One region of the Streptomyces sp. NPDC088554 genome, then DNA from elsewhere that is predicted to be linked to it. Evidence: riboswitches for the same ligand, from Rfam matches in the RefSeq annotation. Region 1 holds a riboswitch; the other holds the start of a gene.
What was found. Region 1 has a riboswitch for thiamine pyrophosphate ahead of ACIP8W_RS01660 (thiamine ABC transporter substrate binding subunit). Riboswitches for the same ligand answer to the same signal wherever they lie in the genome.

Region 1 (7,862 bases):
TGAGAACCCCGCCCAGCAGCGCCCACTGCCCGGCGCCGCGCGGTCTGCTCGCGGTCCGCCCGGGATCCACCAGCCGCAGCGCGGTCTCCCGTTTCCGTACGGTCCACGCGTGCACCGCCAGGATCCCGCCGACGGCCACGAACTGGATCAGGGTCAGCACGGCGGCGGTCGGCAGGTCCAGCAGCTGCGCGGTCTGCCGGTAGATCTCCACCTCCAGGGTGGAGTAGCCGGGTCCGCCGAGGATCTGTACGACGCCGAAGGAGGTGAAGGTGAACAGGAACACCATCAGCGCCGCCGCCGCCACGGCGGGCGCGAGCGCGGGCAGCGTCACCCGCCACCAGGCCGTGAACCGTCCCGCGCCGAGCACCCGCGCGGCCTGCTCCTGGCGCGGGTCGAGCTGTGCCCAGAGGCCGCCCACGGTACGTACGACCACCGCGTAGTTGAAGAAGACATGGGCGAGGAGGATCGCCCAGACAGTGGTGTCGAGCCGTACGCCCCCCAGCTCGTCCAGCAGTCCGCCGCGCCCGAGCAGCGCCAGGAACGCCGTACCGACGACAACGGTCGGCAGGACGAACGGCACGGTGACCACCGCGCGCAGCAGCTGCTTCCCGGGGAAGTCCAGGCGCGCGAAGACATAGGCGCCGGGCAGCGCCACCAGCAGGGTCAGCGCGGTGGAGGCGAGCGCCTGCCAGCCGGTGAACCACAGCACGTCGAGGATGTCCCGGCGGCCCAGGACATCGGCGATCCGGCCGAGCTGCCAGCCGCCGCCGGTCTTCAGCCCGCGCCCGACGATCGCGGCCACCGGGTAGGCGAAGAAGACCGCGAAGAAGGCGACGGGCCCGGCCATGAGGGCGAGCCGCAGCGCGGTGGCGCGCACGGCCCGCCCCTTCATGGACTTCCCCGTGGGCTTCCTCGGGGGCTTCTGCCGTGCTACTTCACTACGAGTGAGGACCACGACTGGATCCACTGCTCACGGTTGGCGGCGATCTTCGCCGGGGCGACGGTTTCCGGCTTGTCGACGGTCGCGCCGAACTCCGTGAACAGCTTCGGCAGCGCGACATCCTTGACCACGGGGTTCACGAACATGCTGAGCGGCATGTCCGCCTGGAACTTCCCGCTGATCAGGAAGTCCAGCAGGGCCTTGCCCCCGGCCTCGTTCTTCGCACCCTTGAGCAGCCCGGCGAACTCGGTCTGCCGGAAGCAGGTGCCGGTGGCGACCCCGGTCGGGGCGGTCTTCGGCCGCGGCTCGGCGTACAGCACCTCGGCCGGCGGGCTGGAGGCGTACGAGACGACGAGGGGCCGGTTCCCCTTGGCCTTCCTGCCGCCCGCGGAGCCCGAGAAGGACTCGTTGTACGCCTGCTCCCAGCCGTCGACGACCTGGACGCCGTTGGCCTTCAGCTTCTTCCAGTAGTCCTGCCAGCCGTCGTCGCCGTACCGCGCGACGGTGCCGAGGAGGAAGCCGAGACCGGGCGACGAGGTGGCGGCGTTCTCGGTGACCAGCAGGTTCTTGTAGGCGGGCTTGACCAGATCGTCGAAGGACTGCGGCGGCGCCAACTTTCTGTCCGCGAAATACTTCTTGTCGTAGTTGATGCAGATATCCCCGGTGTCGATCGGGGTGACCCGGTACTCACCCTTGTCGGGCCGCGCCGCCGTGTCGACCCGCCCGAGCCCCTTCGCCTCGTACGGCGTGAAGATGCCGTTGCCGAGGGCCCGGGAGAGCAGCGTGTTGTCGACGCCGAAGAAAACGTCGCCCTGCGGGGACCCCTTGGTCAGGATCTCCTTGTTGAGGGCCTCGCCCGCGTCCCCGCTCTTCAGCACCCTGACCGTGTAGCCGGTCTCCTTGGTGAACTCCTTGAGCACGGCGGGCGAAGCGTTGAACGAGTCATGGCTGACGAGGGTGACGGTCTTGGACGGGGTCCCTCCGTCGGCCTTCCCCCCGTCGTCGCCACCGCAGGCGGCGAGGAGGGAGACCCCGAGCGCGGCGGCCAGAGCGGCGGCCGCGGCCCTTCCGACTCCGGCGGTGGTGCTGGTGATACTCACTGGTTTTCCTCCTGGGATATCCAGGAGAAGACGCGGCCCTGCCCGGACTCCGGACGGACCGGAACCCGGGCAGGGCGCAACAGCTTGAGTGGTGTCCGAACTTCCTACCCAGAATGACCTGGGCAAGGTTCAGAGGGTCTGCGACCGTTGTCCGCTCTCACGGACCATGCCGCACTCTCAGCGCTGTGGCGCTCCCCTGTCGGAAATTACGATGTATTCAGGTATCGAAAAATTGAAAATGCGATGTTTCAGGAAATCTAACGGTTTCCGGCCAAGATTACCCCGGCGATTCCGCTGCTAGCGCTCCGAAGCCGCCAGCTGCCCGCACGCTCCGTCGATCTCCTGGCCACGGGTGTCCCGTACGGTCACGGGCACCCCGTGCGCGGCGATCGCCTCGACGAACTTCTTCTCGTCCTCGGGGCGCGACGCCGTCCACTTCGAGCCCGGCGTGGGGTTGAGCGGGATCAGGTTGACATGCACCCGCTTCCCCTTCAGTAGCCGGCCCAGCCGGTCGCCGCGCCATGCCTGGTCGTTGATGTCCCTGATCAGGGCGTACTCGATGGAGATCCGGCGGCCGGACTTCTCCGCGTACTCCCAGGCGGCGTCCAGTACCTCCCGGACGTTCCAGCGCGTATTGACCGGGACGAGGGTGTCGCGCAGCTCGTCGTCGGGCGCGTGCAGCGAGACCGCGAGACGGCACTTGAAGCCCTCGTCCGCGAACCGCAGCATCGCCGGGACCAGACCGACCGTCGAAACGGTGATCCCCCGCTGCGAGAGCCCGAGCCCGTCCGGCTCCGGGTCGGTCAGCCGACGGATCGCCCCGACCACCCGCTTGTAGTTGGCGAGGGGCTCACCCATCCCCATGAACACGATGTTCGACAGCCGCGAGGCCCCACCGGGAACCTCCCCGTCACGCAGCGCGCGCATCCCGTCGACGATCTGGTGCACGATCTCCGCGGTCGAGAGATTCCGGTCGAGCCCCGCCTGCCCGGTCGCACAGAACGGACAGTTCATCCCGCACCCGGCCTGGGACGAGATGCACATCGTGACCCTGTCCGGGTAGCGCATCAGCACGGACTCGACGAGCGTGCCGTCGTGCAGCCGCCAGAGCGTCTTGCGGGTGGCGTCGTCGTCGCACGAGATGTGCCGTACCACCGACATCAGATCGGGCAGCAGCTCGGTCGCGAGCCTCTGACGCGCGGCGGCCGGAATGTCCGTCCACTGCTCGGGGTCGTGTGCGTACCGCGCGAAGTAGTGCTGCGACAGCTGCTTGGCACGGAACGCCTTCTCCCCGATCGCGACAACAGCCTCGCGGCGCTCGTCGGGTGTGAGGTCGGCGAGATGCCTCGGGGGCTTCTTGGCTCCGCGGGGCGCGACGAAAGTGAGTTCTCCGGGTACAGGCATGGTCCCCCCAGTGTCGCAGACGGGGCGTGGTGACCAGCCTGACCGCGGACCCACCCCCTCGGAGGCCCGGGGAGGGACGGCGGGGCGGGCTCCCACCCGCACGCCGGCGAGGCAGATGGGCGGCCTCTCCCCCGCTCCGTACCCGCCGAAACGACGGTACGGACGGAGCCCCATGAGCTTTCCCGCACACGCCGGCGTAGCGGGTCGTGGAGATGTTCGGCCGAAACACCTCATGCCCCCGTTCGAGGCACGCGGCAGTGCGCCCGCCGGCAGCGGGGACCTCGTTACGGTCGTTACGAGGTCCCCCTGCGTGGTCGACGGCTGGGCCCTGTCCAGTGCTCCAGCCATGAGCCTGGCGTGGAGGGGCACCCGATGACGGGTCGACGCCCCGGGACAGACCCGGGATACAGACCCGGGATATGGATTCATCGGACCGGGAAACCGGTGTCATCGGCGCAGAGCCCATCGCGCGTGGGACGCTGTCAGATGAGGTCGTCCCGCAAGTTGAGGCAGCCGCCGAGTACGGCCCGGTGCGATCCGTCGGCGACGTCCACGTGGCCCGTGAAGAAGACCAGTTGGTGGCTCTCGTACTTGTCGGTGACGTCCTCGAAGGTGAACGTAACGGGCACGCTGCGCTCGAACACGGGCTTGTGGAGGCGGAGGTCCACCGACGTGATCAGGAAACGCCGCCGCGCCTCCTCCCAGGACATCCTGGGGATGTGCGACAACGCTTCGTGATGGCCGTTGTAGTAGGAGAACAAACACGCGCTCAACGCGTGGTACTCGGCGATCTGGTACAGCGTGGAACCATGTACGAGCAGCTTGTGGGGCGCCCTGGGGTCCGCGTCATGCTCCAGATCGACGTCGTAGAGACCCGTGTAGCGGCCGTCGTGGTAGTCGGCGTGCACCGGCTTCCACGGTGTCGTCGTGAAGGTGTCGGACAGACAGCCCATCACTGCCCCGAAAGCCGGCGCGGTAATGTCCATGACAGAATCAGTGTGCATGGTCGACATCTTTCCCCCACGGCCACACCGCCGCTCAAGGCGTAGATCGTGATCTTCATCTCCCACTCGCGACTTGCCGGCGGTGACGACCCACCCGGTCCCGGGTCCGGTGGCCGCGCTGTCGGACCGGGCGGACCAGCCGGACCAGAGACGGTCCGGGAGGCGAGGCGGCGGACTTCGCGGCCGGGGCATCCGCGCGGAACTTCCCCGTACCTCCGTCGCGTCCCGTCACCGGGCTCAGGTCATGTCGGCCCAGAAGTTGTTCTCGCTGGTCTCGGCCGGCAGCGTGAAGTCGCGGGAGGTCAGGAAGCCGGCGGTGCAGTTCGCGCTGGTGAAGGTGATCAGCTTGACGTTCTTGCCCAGGAAGAGATCCTGGTGGCCGTCCTTCCAGCCCGCGCCGCCGCTCAGCGTCCGGCAGGCCGTGAAGCTCTCACCGAACGGCTTTGAGGTGCTGACGTAAACCGAACGGGCGTCGGAGTTGGTCTTGACCATGAGGTGCAGGAGGCCGCCCGTGGAAGCCGAGGCGGGCGCTGCGGTCACGCTCAGCGCCAGCCCGGCTGCGGCGAGGGCGGTGGCGACGGACAGTCCTCGGCGGATCGTGGGCATAGGGGCTCCCTTGGGTGAGGTAGCGCCGAAACGGCACAGAACGATGCTTTCATCACTTTAAATTAGATTAGGGAGCGCCGCGTCAGCGGGAGTGGCTGCACCGGCACACCATGGTCATACGTGATTCCGGCGCCGGCCATCCAGGCTCGCCCGACCGCGAAACGGCCTTCTCCCGACCGCGAGGCGGGCTGCCGAAACCGGGTCATCGTCGATGCCGTCCTCCTCGGCGGAGCCGTGTCCCAGGAGCGGTGGCGGAAGACTCTGGACGGGCTGGACGTGCTGTGGCGTGGTCTACGACCTGGAGGTGGACCAGGAACGTGGACAGGAGCTTCAGGTCGGGCCGAGGCTTCACCGCACGCGAAATTTCTCTTCCCGATCCATCGCTTTACGTATTCTGCCGCCGGTGCCAGAGTCCAGGCATCCTGCCGGAAGGACGCGTCCCGCCGTCGGGACCTGTCCCCCCACTTCGCAGAAAGCCGAGGCCATGACCATCGATCCGACCGCTCTCCGGGCCCACTTCCCCTCCCTCGACCACGGCCTCGCCTTCTTCGACGGTCCTGGCGGGACCCAGACGCCCCGTCCCGTCGCCGAGGCCATCACCGCGACGCTGACCGGCCCCCTCTCCAACCGGGGTCTCGTCAGCCCGTCCGAACTGAACGCGGAGCGCGCCGTCGCGGAGTTCCGCGCCGCCTGCGCCGACCTGCTCCACATGCCCGCCGACGGCATCGTCCACGGGCGCAGCGCCACCCAGCTCACATTCGATTTCTCCCGCCACCTGGCCAAGGGCTGGCAGGCGGGCGACGAGATCGTCCTCAGCCGGCTGGACCACGACTGCAACGTCCGCCCCTGGGTCCAGGCCGCCGAGCGCGCCGGGGTGACGGTCCGCTGGATCGAGATCGACGCCGGGACAACGGAGTTGGACCTCGATTCGTTCGAGCGGGCGCTGTCGCCCCGGACCCGGCTGGTCGCGGTCACCGCGGCCTCGAACGTGCTGGGCACCAAGCCGCCCGTACGCCGCATAGCCGACCGGGCGCACGAGGTCGGCGCCCTGGTGTACGTGGACGGAGTCCACTACACCGCCCACCATCTGGTGGACGTGGCCGCGATGGGCGCTGACCTGTTCGTCTGCTCGCCGTACAAGTTCCTCGGCCCGCACTGCGGGGTGCTCGCGGGAGCGCCCGCGCTCCTCGAAACCCTCCGGCCCGACAAGCTCCTGCCGTCCACCGACACCGTTCCCGAGCGCTTCGAACTCGGCACGCTGCCCTACGAGATCCTGGCGGGCACCACCGCCGCCGTGGACTTCCTCGCCGCGATCGACCCGGGCACGGGCGCCACCCGCAGGGAGCGGCTCGCCTCTTCGCTGGGCTCCCTGCACCAGCACGAACTGGCGCTGCGCACCAGGCTGGAAGAGGGGCTGCGCGCCCTGGGCGACCCCGTGACCCTGCACTCGAGGGCGGCCGACCGCACCCCGACCCTCCTGATGACCCTCGAAGGCCGCGACGCCCGCGCGGCCCAGACGCATCTGGCCGCGCGCGATGTCCTGGCCCCCGCCGGGTCGTTCTACGCGTACGAGCCCTTCACCGCCCTGAAACTGACGGACCCCGCCCTGCGCGTGGGCCTGGCGCCGTACAACACCGCCGACGAGGTGGACCGGCTCCTCGCCGGGCTTTCCTCCTTCCTCCGGCCGGCCGGAGGGGCCGAGAGCCTGTCCGGGTGACCTCTGATCGGACCCCGGCCAGGGCGGCGAATCGCCGGCGCTCCCCCCGGAAGTCCCGGATCGCCCGATCCACCTCACCGCGCAGGGTGACGTACGGGGCACCGCGTGCTCGTTTCCCGCCCGTGTCCGCAAGGGTCCACCCGACCAACGGACGGTAATAATTACCCGGCGCGCGAGCCTGTTACGGGATTTCTTGCGGGGAGAGGGCCATCACGGGGTAAAAATAAAAACATCCACCCGGCATCGGCGAATAAAATTGCCGCTACCGAATACCCGGTCCATCCCCTGATCCTCGACCAGGAAGATGACATGACCCCACCCGCGAGCGAGCATCCCCCAGCGGTCATCGGCACGGGCGTGACCGGCCTGTCACCGGCGTCCGCGCCGGCCCCGGCGGATCGGCCGGTCGCGGTCCGCCGTGGGCGCGCGCCCCTCGGCCGCATCGGGATCGCCGAGGTCGGCGTACCGGAATCGTGGCCCCTTCGGCAGGTGCCCGATCCGGCCGCCGGCGCCGGGTACGCCACCGCCACCGGGCGCCGTGGCATCGGCATGGCGGCCAACCGGTCCGTCCTCGCGCTCCCGGCCGCGATCGGGCCGGAGGCCGTGGCATGAGGATCTCGCAACGCGCCCGGTCCGTCGCGCCGTTCTACGCCATGGAGTTCGGCAAGCAGACCGCGGCGCTGGAGGCGCGGGGGCACCGGGTCGTCAGACTCGGCATCGGCGAACCGGACTTCGGCGCGCCCCCGGCCGTCCTCGACGCGATGCGCGAGGCCATGGACGGCAGGCCGATGCCGTACACGGCGGCGCTCGGGCTGCCCGCGCTGCGGCAGGCGATAGCGGGGTTCTACCTGGACCGGCACGGTGTCGCGGTCGACCCGGCCCAGATCGTGGTGACCTCGGGAGCCTCGGCCGCCCTGGTGCTGGCCGCCGCCGCGCTGGTCGACCCCGGGGACGAGGTGGTCATCGCGGACCCGTCGTACCCCTGCAACCGGCAGATCGTCGAGGGCTTCGGCGCCCGCGTCACACTCGTCCCGACCGGCGCCGGGACCCGTTTCCAGCTGGACGCGGCCTCCGTACGGTCGCACTGGACG
Region 2 (7,862 bases), on a different contig from region 1:
GGGGTGCTCTTCAAGGTGCTGATCTTCGTGGCGCTGGTCGGCGGTCTGATCTATGTCGTACGCAAGTTCATGTCGTCCTCGTCGTCCTCCCGGGGCGACTGGTAGGGCTGTCGGCCCGTATGACGGTTAGCCCGCGAGAGGGAAAGGTGAAGGGGAAACCATCCCTGACCCTGACCTGCCCCTAGAGTGGCAAATCTCTGCCGCACCCTGGGAAAACATCATTGACGATCGCCCTGACCATGGGTTTGTGCGATCTTTCCGGGTGGGGCCTCAGGGTTTCTCGGGTCCGCGTCAGGTTCCTTCGGTCCCCGGATTCCCGGTCCCCAGGGGTGCGGCGGGCGCGCGGGGGCGGCCCCCGCGGGCGGGCCCCCGCCCGTCACCACGCCTGGGGGTGACCTTTGGCCACAGCTACGACTACCGCGGCCCCTACCCTGATCGGTTCGGTGCAGCGAGCGCTGCGACTGCTGGAATCGGCGGGTTCCCATCCGGACGGAGCCCCGGCCAAACAGCTGGCGCGCGAGACCGGACTGCCACTCGCCACCGCCTACCACCTGCTGCGCACGCTGACCCATGAGGGCTATCTCCGCCGCGAGCGAGGTGTCTTCGTGCTCGGCGGCGCCGTGCAGCGGCTGGCCCGGGGCGAGGCTCCGCAGGACTGGCGGGGCAGGATCGCCGATTCGCTCGGGCGCTGGCACGACACCCTCGGTGTCCCGGTGTACTTCGCGGTCTATCACGAGGGCGAGATCGAAGTCGTCGCCGTGGCGGACAGCCCCGAGGCGCCCGCGGTGGACGAGTGGGCGGACTTCCGCGAGACGGCGCACGCCCATGCGATCGGGCAGTGTCTGCTCGGACAGCTCGACGAGGCGTCGCTCCGGGACCATCTGGACCGCTATCCCGTCCGTCCGCTCACCCCGTACTCCGTGCCCGACCGCCCGGCGCTGATGGAGCGTCTCGCCGCTCGGGGGCGGGCGGATCCGGTGGTGGAGCGGCAGGGGTATGTGCTCGGCACCGTCTGTGCCGCCGTCCCGGTCACCGCTGGATCCGCGGTGGCCGCTTTGGCTATTTCTGTACCTCTTCAGCGCCAAGGGCGGCTGCTTCCGGCAATCGAACGGTTACGCAGAGAGAGTAGATCGTTGCTGAGTGCACTCGACTTCTCTATCAGTATCTGAAAAATTACTCCTTGTGATCTGCTAGCGCTTACAGGACGATTGCGTCAAGAGGGTCAACGGGGATCATTCCCAGCCACTGCTTCATCTACTCCGGAGTACACGATGCGCGAGTCGGTCCAGGCCGAGGTCCTGATGAGCTTCCTCGTCTCCGAGGAGCTCTCGTTCCGTATCCCGGTGGAACTCCACTACGAGATGAGGGATCCCTACGCGGTGCGGATGACTTTTCATCTGCCCGGAGACGCCCCTGTCACCTGGACTTTCGGCCGCGAGCTACTGCTCGACGGCATCAATACACCCAGTGGAGACGGTGATGTGCATATCTCCCCGACCACACCGGAGGATCTCTCCGATGTTCATATGAGGCTTCAAGTGGGCGAAGACCACGCGCTGTTCAGGGTCAGCGCCGCACCGCTGGTCGCCTTCCTCGACCGTACGGACCGACTGGTGCCGCTCGGTCAGGAGCGGACGCTCAGCGATTTCGAGGGCAATCTGGAGGATGCGCTCGGACGCATCCTTGCCGAGGAGAACGCAGGCTGAACGGGGCCGTCCGGGTGGTTTCGAGGCCGTACCGACAGCGGGTGGTACGGCCTCGGGCCTCCCGGCCCCCTCCGGGACCGTACGGCTACTTCTTGCGGCGGCGGCCCCGGCCGCCGAGCGTGCGTGCCGAGATGCTCGGCACCGGTGTGGAGAGGGTCTCCTCCCGCCCCGCGGGTGCCGGACCGTCTGTGTCCGGTCCGGAGCCCGTGGGGGTCGGCTGAGCCGTGTTCCCAGGGGTCTGCCGGTCGGCCGAGACCACCAGGGCCGCCAGCGCGGTGGTCACCGGGACCGACGCGACCAGACCGATCGAACCCACCAGGGTCCGTACGATCTCCTCCGCCACCAGCTCGCTGTTGGCGACCGAGCCCACGCTCGACTGCGCGATCGAGAAGAGCAGCAGCAGCGGCAGCGCCGCACCCGCGTAGGCGAGCACGAGCGTGTTGACGACCGAGGCGATGTGGTCCCGACCGATTCGGATGCCCGCCCGGTAGAGCGCGCGGGGCCCCATCGTCGGATCCGCCTGGCGCAGCTCCCAGACCGCCGAGGTCTGTGTGACCGTCACATCGTCGAGGACACCGAGCGATCCGATGATGACGCCCGCCAGCAGCAGACCGCTCATATCGATCTCGGGGTAGAGGCCGTGGATCAGCCCGGTGTTGTCGTCCGTGTTGCCCGTCAGGCTCGCCCAGCCGATGAAGAGCGATCCCAGCAGGCCGATCAGCAGCAGGGAGATCAGCGTGCCGAGGACCGCGACCGAGGTGCGGGCCGTCAGACCGTGGCAGGCGTAGAGGGCGATCAACATGATCGCGCTGGCCCCGACCACCGCCACGATCAGCGGGTTCGAGCCCTGAAGGATCGCGGGCAGGATGAACAGCGTCAGAATGGCGAACGAGACGACGAGCGCGACCAGCGCCATGACACCACGCATCCGTCCCACCGCGATCACCGCGAGCGCGAAGATGCCGGCCAGCAGCGCCATGGGGAACTTGCGGTCCACATCGGTCACCGAGTATTGGAGATCACGGGGCGCGTCGGGTGCGTATGCCACCACGACGCCCTGTTTCACGTGAAACTGCCGTGGTGCGTCCGGCTGGACGACCTCGACGAAGGTCCGGCCCTTCTCCTTGCCGGAAGTCACCTCGACCGTCGCCTTCTTGCACTCCCCGGTCTCCCCCCGCGCCGCCTCGCGTCCCTGGGGCGTCGAGGTGCCGGAGGACGGGATCTGCGAGGCGTTCACGTCCTTGCAGTCGACCCGCTCGATCTGCACCACCCGGCCCTGCTCGGTCTGCCGGTCGAAGCCGACCCCCGTGCGTTCGTGCGCCGGAGCGCCGCCCGGCCAGAGCACGGCGAGCCCGATGACCACCGCGGTCGCGAACGGGATCAGAACCGCCGCGATCACCTTGCGGAGGTGTCGGGAGACGGGTGCGGCGGGGCCGTGGCTGTGCGAGTGGCCGTGCGGTTCGTGAGTCTGCTGGGATGAGGTCACCGACCGATCATCGCAAGAAGGGTGGGGCCCTCTGTTCAGCACGCCGGAAATGACGCTAGCGTGGGGGCACCTTTGCACACGCGGGAGCTCGGAGCACCGGGCTGAGAGGGCGCTGAACGAGGGGTCCCGGGACTTTTCCCCGGACGCCTGAGCTGCGCCGACCGCTGAACCTGTTACCGGGTAATGCCGGCGTAGGGAGTAGGTCTCATGACCGTTCAGGACACACGCACGCCTGCCTCGGATTCGGGGAATCCGGACGGGACCGTAAGGTCCATCGGCTGGCACAAGGGATATGTCCGGGGTTCCCGTCCGGATCTCCAGGTGCCGGTCCGCAGGGTGCACCTCACCACGGGCGCGGATGTGACGCTGTACGACACGTCGGGGCCGTACACCGACCCCGCTGTCGACACCGAGGTACGCCGGGGCCTCGCGCCCCTGCGGGAGAGCTGGATCATCACGCGCGGCGACACCGAGGAGTACGAGGGCAGGCCCGTCCGCCCCGAGGACGACGGGCTCAAGCACACCTCGCCGCGCGGGGGGCTGCTCCGGAGCGGAGCGACTGATCTGCGGGGCCTCGACGCGGTGTTCCCCGGCCGTCCGCGCAGGCCGCGGCGGTCCAGGGGCGGGCAGCCGGTGACACAGCTCGCGTATGCCCGCCGAGGGGAGATCACCCCGGAGATGGAGTACGTCGCGATCCGCGAGAACGTGCCCCCGGAGGTCGTACGCGAGGAGATCGCGGCCGGGCGTGCCGTACTGCCGGCGAACGTCAATCACCCGGAGACCGAACCGATGATCATCGGGAAGCGGTTCCTGGTGAAGGTCAACGCCAACATCGGCAACTCCGCGGTCACCTCCTCCATCGAGGCGGAGGTGGAGAAGATGACCTGGGCGACCCGCTGGGGCGCGGACACGGTCATGGACCTCTCCACCGGCCGCAATATCCACACCACCCGGGAGTGGGTGCTGCGCAACTCCCCCGTGCCCATCGGTACTGTGCCGCTCTATCAGGCGCTCGAAAAGGTCGACGGCAAGGCCGAGGAGCTGACCTGGGAAATTTATCGGGACACGGTGATCGAACAGGCCGAGCAGGGCGTCGACTACATGACGGTGCACGCGGGCGTACTGCTGCGGTACGTGTCGCTGACGGCCCGTCGCAAGACGGGCATCGTCTCGCGCGGCGGATCGATCATGGCCGCCTGGTGTCTCGCGCACCACAAGGAGTCGTTCCTGTACGAGAACTTCGAGGAGCTGTGCGAGATCCTCGCGGCCTACGACGTGACGTACTCCCTGGGCGACGGTCTGCGGCCGGGTTCCATCGCGGACGCCAACGACGAGGCGCAGTTCGCGGAGTTGCGCACGCTGGGCGAGCTGAACTCGACGGCCAAGCGGCTGGGGGTGCAGACGATGATCGAGGGCCCTGGCCATGTCCCGATGCACAAGATCAAGGAGAACATCGACCTTCAGCAGGAGATCTGCGAGGAAGCCCCGTTCTACACGCTCGGCCCGCTGACGACCGATGTGGCTCCGGCGTACGACCACATCACCTCCGGTATCGGCGCGGCGATGATCGCGTGGTGGGGGACGGCGATGCTCTGTTACGTGACGCCGAAGGAGCACCTGGGGCTGCCGAACCGGGATGACGTGAAGACGGGGGTCATCACGTACAAGATCGCGGCTCATGCGGCGGATCTCGCCAAGGGACATCCGGGGGCGCAGGAGTGGGACGACGCGATGTCCGACGCCCGGTTCGAGTTCCGCTGGGAGGACCAGTTCAATCTGGCGCTCGACCCGGACACGGCCCGGGAGTTCCATGACGAGACGCTCCCGGCGGAGCCGGCCAAGACGGCGCACTTCTGCTCGATGTGCGGTCCGAAGTTCTGCTCGATGAAGATCAGTAAATCCATCAATGAGAAGTTCGGCGGCGGCGAGGCTTCGCCGGAGTACGACGAGGCCGCTGTGCAGGGCATGAAGGCGATGTCCGAGGAGTTCAAGGCCCAGGGCAACAAGGTCTACCTGCCGATGGCGGACTGACGCCTGCGCGTGGCTGAGCCCTTCCTCGGTCCTCGGGGGAGGGCTCAGCCACACACGGCTCACTGGGCTTGGCAGGGCCCGGCATCCGACTACCGGATGGCCGGGCCCCGTCCGGACCGCCAGTCGTCGATCCGCTTGCGGATGCTCGGGACCATGGCCAGGCCGTCCACGTCATCCGGCTTGAACCAGGCCACCTCGAACGACTCGTCGGACACTCGCAGTTCTCCGCTCGTCGGCCGAGCGAGCAGGCAGATGGAGAACTCCTGGCGCACTTCGCCGTCGTCGTAGGCGAAGACGTGGCCGGGGTTGGTGTAGGTCCCCACAATGCCCGTGATCTCCACGTGGATGCCGGTCTCTTCGAAGGTCTCCCGGATGCCGCACCCCGCGAGTGATTCGCCCAGCTCCATCTTTCCGCCGGGCAGCGCCCACATCCCGTTGTCCGTACGCCGCTGGAGCAGGATGTGGCCTGACTCGTCCACGACGACCACTGAGGCGGCTGGAACGAGGCTGTTGGGCTTCGGTGCGTTCGGGTCGTCCTCGTAGTCACGCCTGGCCATGTTGCGCTCCCTCCCAGATGTTGCGCCCGCGACTCCAGAGTTCTTCGACGTGATCGGCGAACTGATCGAACATGCCGTCGTCCTGCGCTCGCCTCAGGTGCATCATCGGCGAGTCATGGCCGACCCTGCGGGCGAGGATCGGCGTCACGATCATCTCGTCATCGAACCGGAAGACGGACAGGTTGACGTGCCCGGTCTCGAACCGCCCCTCGATGTCCCCGACGTCCCGCAGCCGTTGCAGCTCGCTCAGCGTTACGGCGATACGGGTGGACAGGGTGAGCGGGACGCCTTCCTCGGCCTCGCGAGCCCGGGTGACAGGACTGTCCGGATCGCCGATGAGGAACCGGATCCGGCAACCGGTCCGGGCCTTCCGGCGGAGCGCGCCGGCCAGGTTCGCCTGTTCCAACCACAGGAAGTAGTTGGTGTATCCGGCGAACGTCAGCTCACGCTGCGCCTTGGTGATGAGCGACCGCCAGAGCGCGGAGGGTGCGGCTGATCGATACGGGAACACCTGGATGACCTCGCGGTCTGGTCCCGTCTTGAGTGCCGAACGGACGGCGGTTGGCCACAAGGTGGCTTCCTCCTCTCCCAGCGCCTCGCAGGCCGCCCATCGATGTCGGGCGTGGGGGATACGGGTGGGGTTGGCGATCCATCGGCTGACGGTCTTGCCATCGACGTCGCATGCCTCTGCGAGCTGCGCTTCGGTCATCTTGGCATTCGCCATCGCACGGCGGAGAGCGTGATTCATAGTTCACCTCTTTGGCCCGTAGGGGACGGGACGAACCGTATCGATGAAGCGTCCCAAACGTCCCGCAAACGCGGTAGGAACGCCCTGGCATGCGGCGAGAGCATCAGATCGTGACAGGGCTTCAGCTCTTCGGGATCACCGATCATGCCAACGCGCTCGAAAGGGGGCTCTCCCATGCCTGACGCTGCGTCATTTCCGGTCCCGCAGGAGTGGGACGTTGAGCCGGACCCGTTGGCTGTTCCGTCGGCCCGTCGGCTGGTGGTCGAGATCGCGCGGTTCTGGCGCGTGCCGCTGTCGGACGACGCATTGCGCGATGTCGAGTTGTGCACGAGCGAGCTGTTGGCGAACGCCATGGAGCACACGAAGGCTCGCTGCAAGGTGACGCTGCGTTGGACAGGCATCCATTTGCGGGTGGAGGTCGTGGACACCAGCCTCCGGCTCCCGAATCCGGACTCGGCGCAGGACACCGTGACCGGCGGCCGGGGTCTGATCCTGGTCGCGGGGCTGTCGCACTCGTGGGGGTGGCATCCCGCAGGGGCCGGGAAGGTCGTCTGGTTCGAGATCGCGGCCGACCAATTGCTGACGGGAGACGCGCGACTCGCCGTGCTCGTCCATGCCGCACAGGCCCGGCCGGATCCCGTCGCGCAGATCGTCTGACCCCTCAAGCTCCGCCTGGCCAGGCTAGGGAATCGCGGCCGGGCGGATCGGCGGCGCCGACCGCTTCAACCCCCACGGTCGGCGCCGTCACAGCTCCACACCCAAGTGCCCGAAGCACAGGGCGATTCACCTCAGACCTTCCGCCCAGAGGTGGGCGGAAGCCATGAAGGAAGGAGCACCACGTGGAGAACACCACGAAGAAGCCGGCGCCGGAGACGAGCGGGCTGCTGGTCGCGGTCGAGGAGTTGACCGCCGTCCAGGACCGGTACGACAGCCTCCGCTCCGACAACGCCGGATCGTCCGGCGACTCGCCGTGGCCCGGCGGTGACGGCAACCTGACCGACGTCGCGTAGGACCCGGTCATCCCAGGGGCGGGGCTTCACAGCTCCCGCCCCGTTTCCCGCACGCTCCCATGGAGGTACGTAGTGGAACACCGTCTGGTCACCGCCATCGAGACAGCCCTGGGCTGGGACAGCTGCGAGCCGATCGGCAACAGCTTCGCCCTCGGCCGGATCGAGGACGACGCGCTGCTGTCGCGCATCCTCACTCCCAACAAGTTGCTCGACGTCGCGATGCGACGCAGCCTCAACCGGCCTCAGTTCCGGGCCTTCCAGAAGGGCGAGGAAGTCCACCCGGCCGTGTACTTCACCGACACCGTCAGCCCGCGCGGACAGTCC

Region 2: it holds a riboswitch for thiamine pyrophosphate, as region 1 does, so the genes downstream of both, thiC (phosphomethylpyrimidine synthase ThiC) here and ACIP8W_RS01660 (thiamine ABC transporter substrate binding subunit) in region 1, are expected to answer to the same signal.

What each region holds. Positions count from the first base shown of each region.
Region 1 covers NZ_JBIVMF010000001.1:395,554-403,415, reverse strand. The annotation lists gene ACIP8W_RS01665 (ABC transporter permease) at 1-847, opposite strand, end outside; gene ACIP8W_RS01660 (thiamine ABC transporter substrate binding subunit) at 931-2,040, opposite strand; TPP riboswitch at 2,124-2,248, opposite strand; gene rlmN (23S rRNA (adenine(2503)-C(2))-methyltransferase RlmN) at 2,338-3,444, opposite strand; gene ACIP8W_RS01650 (hypothetical protein) at 3,927-4,448, opposite strand; gene ACIP8W_RS01645 (hypothetical protein) at 4,686-5,054, opposite strand; gene ACIP8W_RS01640 (cysteine desulfurase-like protein) at 5,539-6,771, shown strand; gene ACIP8W_RS01635 (hypothetical protein) at 7,081-7,383, shown strand; gene ACIP8W_RS01630 (pyridoxal phosphate-dependent aminotransferase) at 7,380-7,862, shown strand, end outside.
Region 2 covers NZ_JBIVMF010000038.1:38,159-46,020, forward strand. The annotation lists gene ACIP8W_RS29390 (DUF5326 family protein) at 1-105, shown strand, start outside; gene ACIP8W_RS29395 (IclR family transcriptional regulator) at 399-1,169, shown strand; gene ACIP8W_RS29400 (SsgA family sporulation/cell division regulator) at 1,272-1,706, shown strand; gene ACIP8W_RS29405 (YibE/F family protein) at 1,792-3,192, opposite strand; TPP riboswitch at 3,263-3,407, shown strand; gene thiC (phosphomethylpyrimidine synthase ThiC) at 3,400-5,223, shown strand; gene ACIP8W_RS29415 (NUDIX hydrolase) at 5,313-5,780, opposite strand; gene ACIP8W_RS29420 (DUF5919 domain-containing protein) at 5,767-6,528, opposite strand; gene ACIP8W_RS29425 (ATP-binding protein) at 6,703-7,185, shown strand; gene ACIP8W_RS29430 (hypothetical protein) at 7,368-7,538, shown strand; gene ACIP8W_RS29435 (JmjC domain-containing protein) at 7,611-7,862, shown strand, end outside.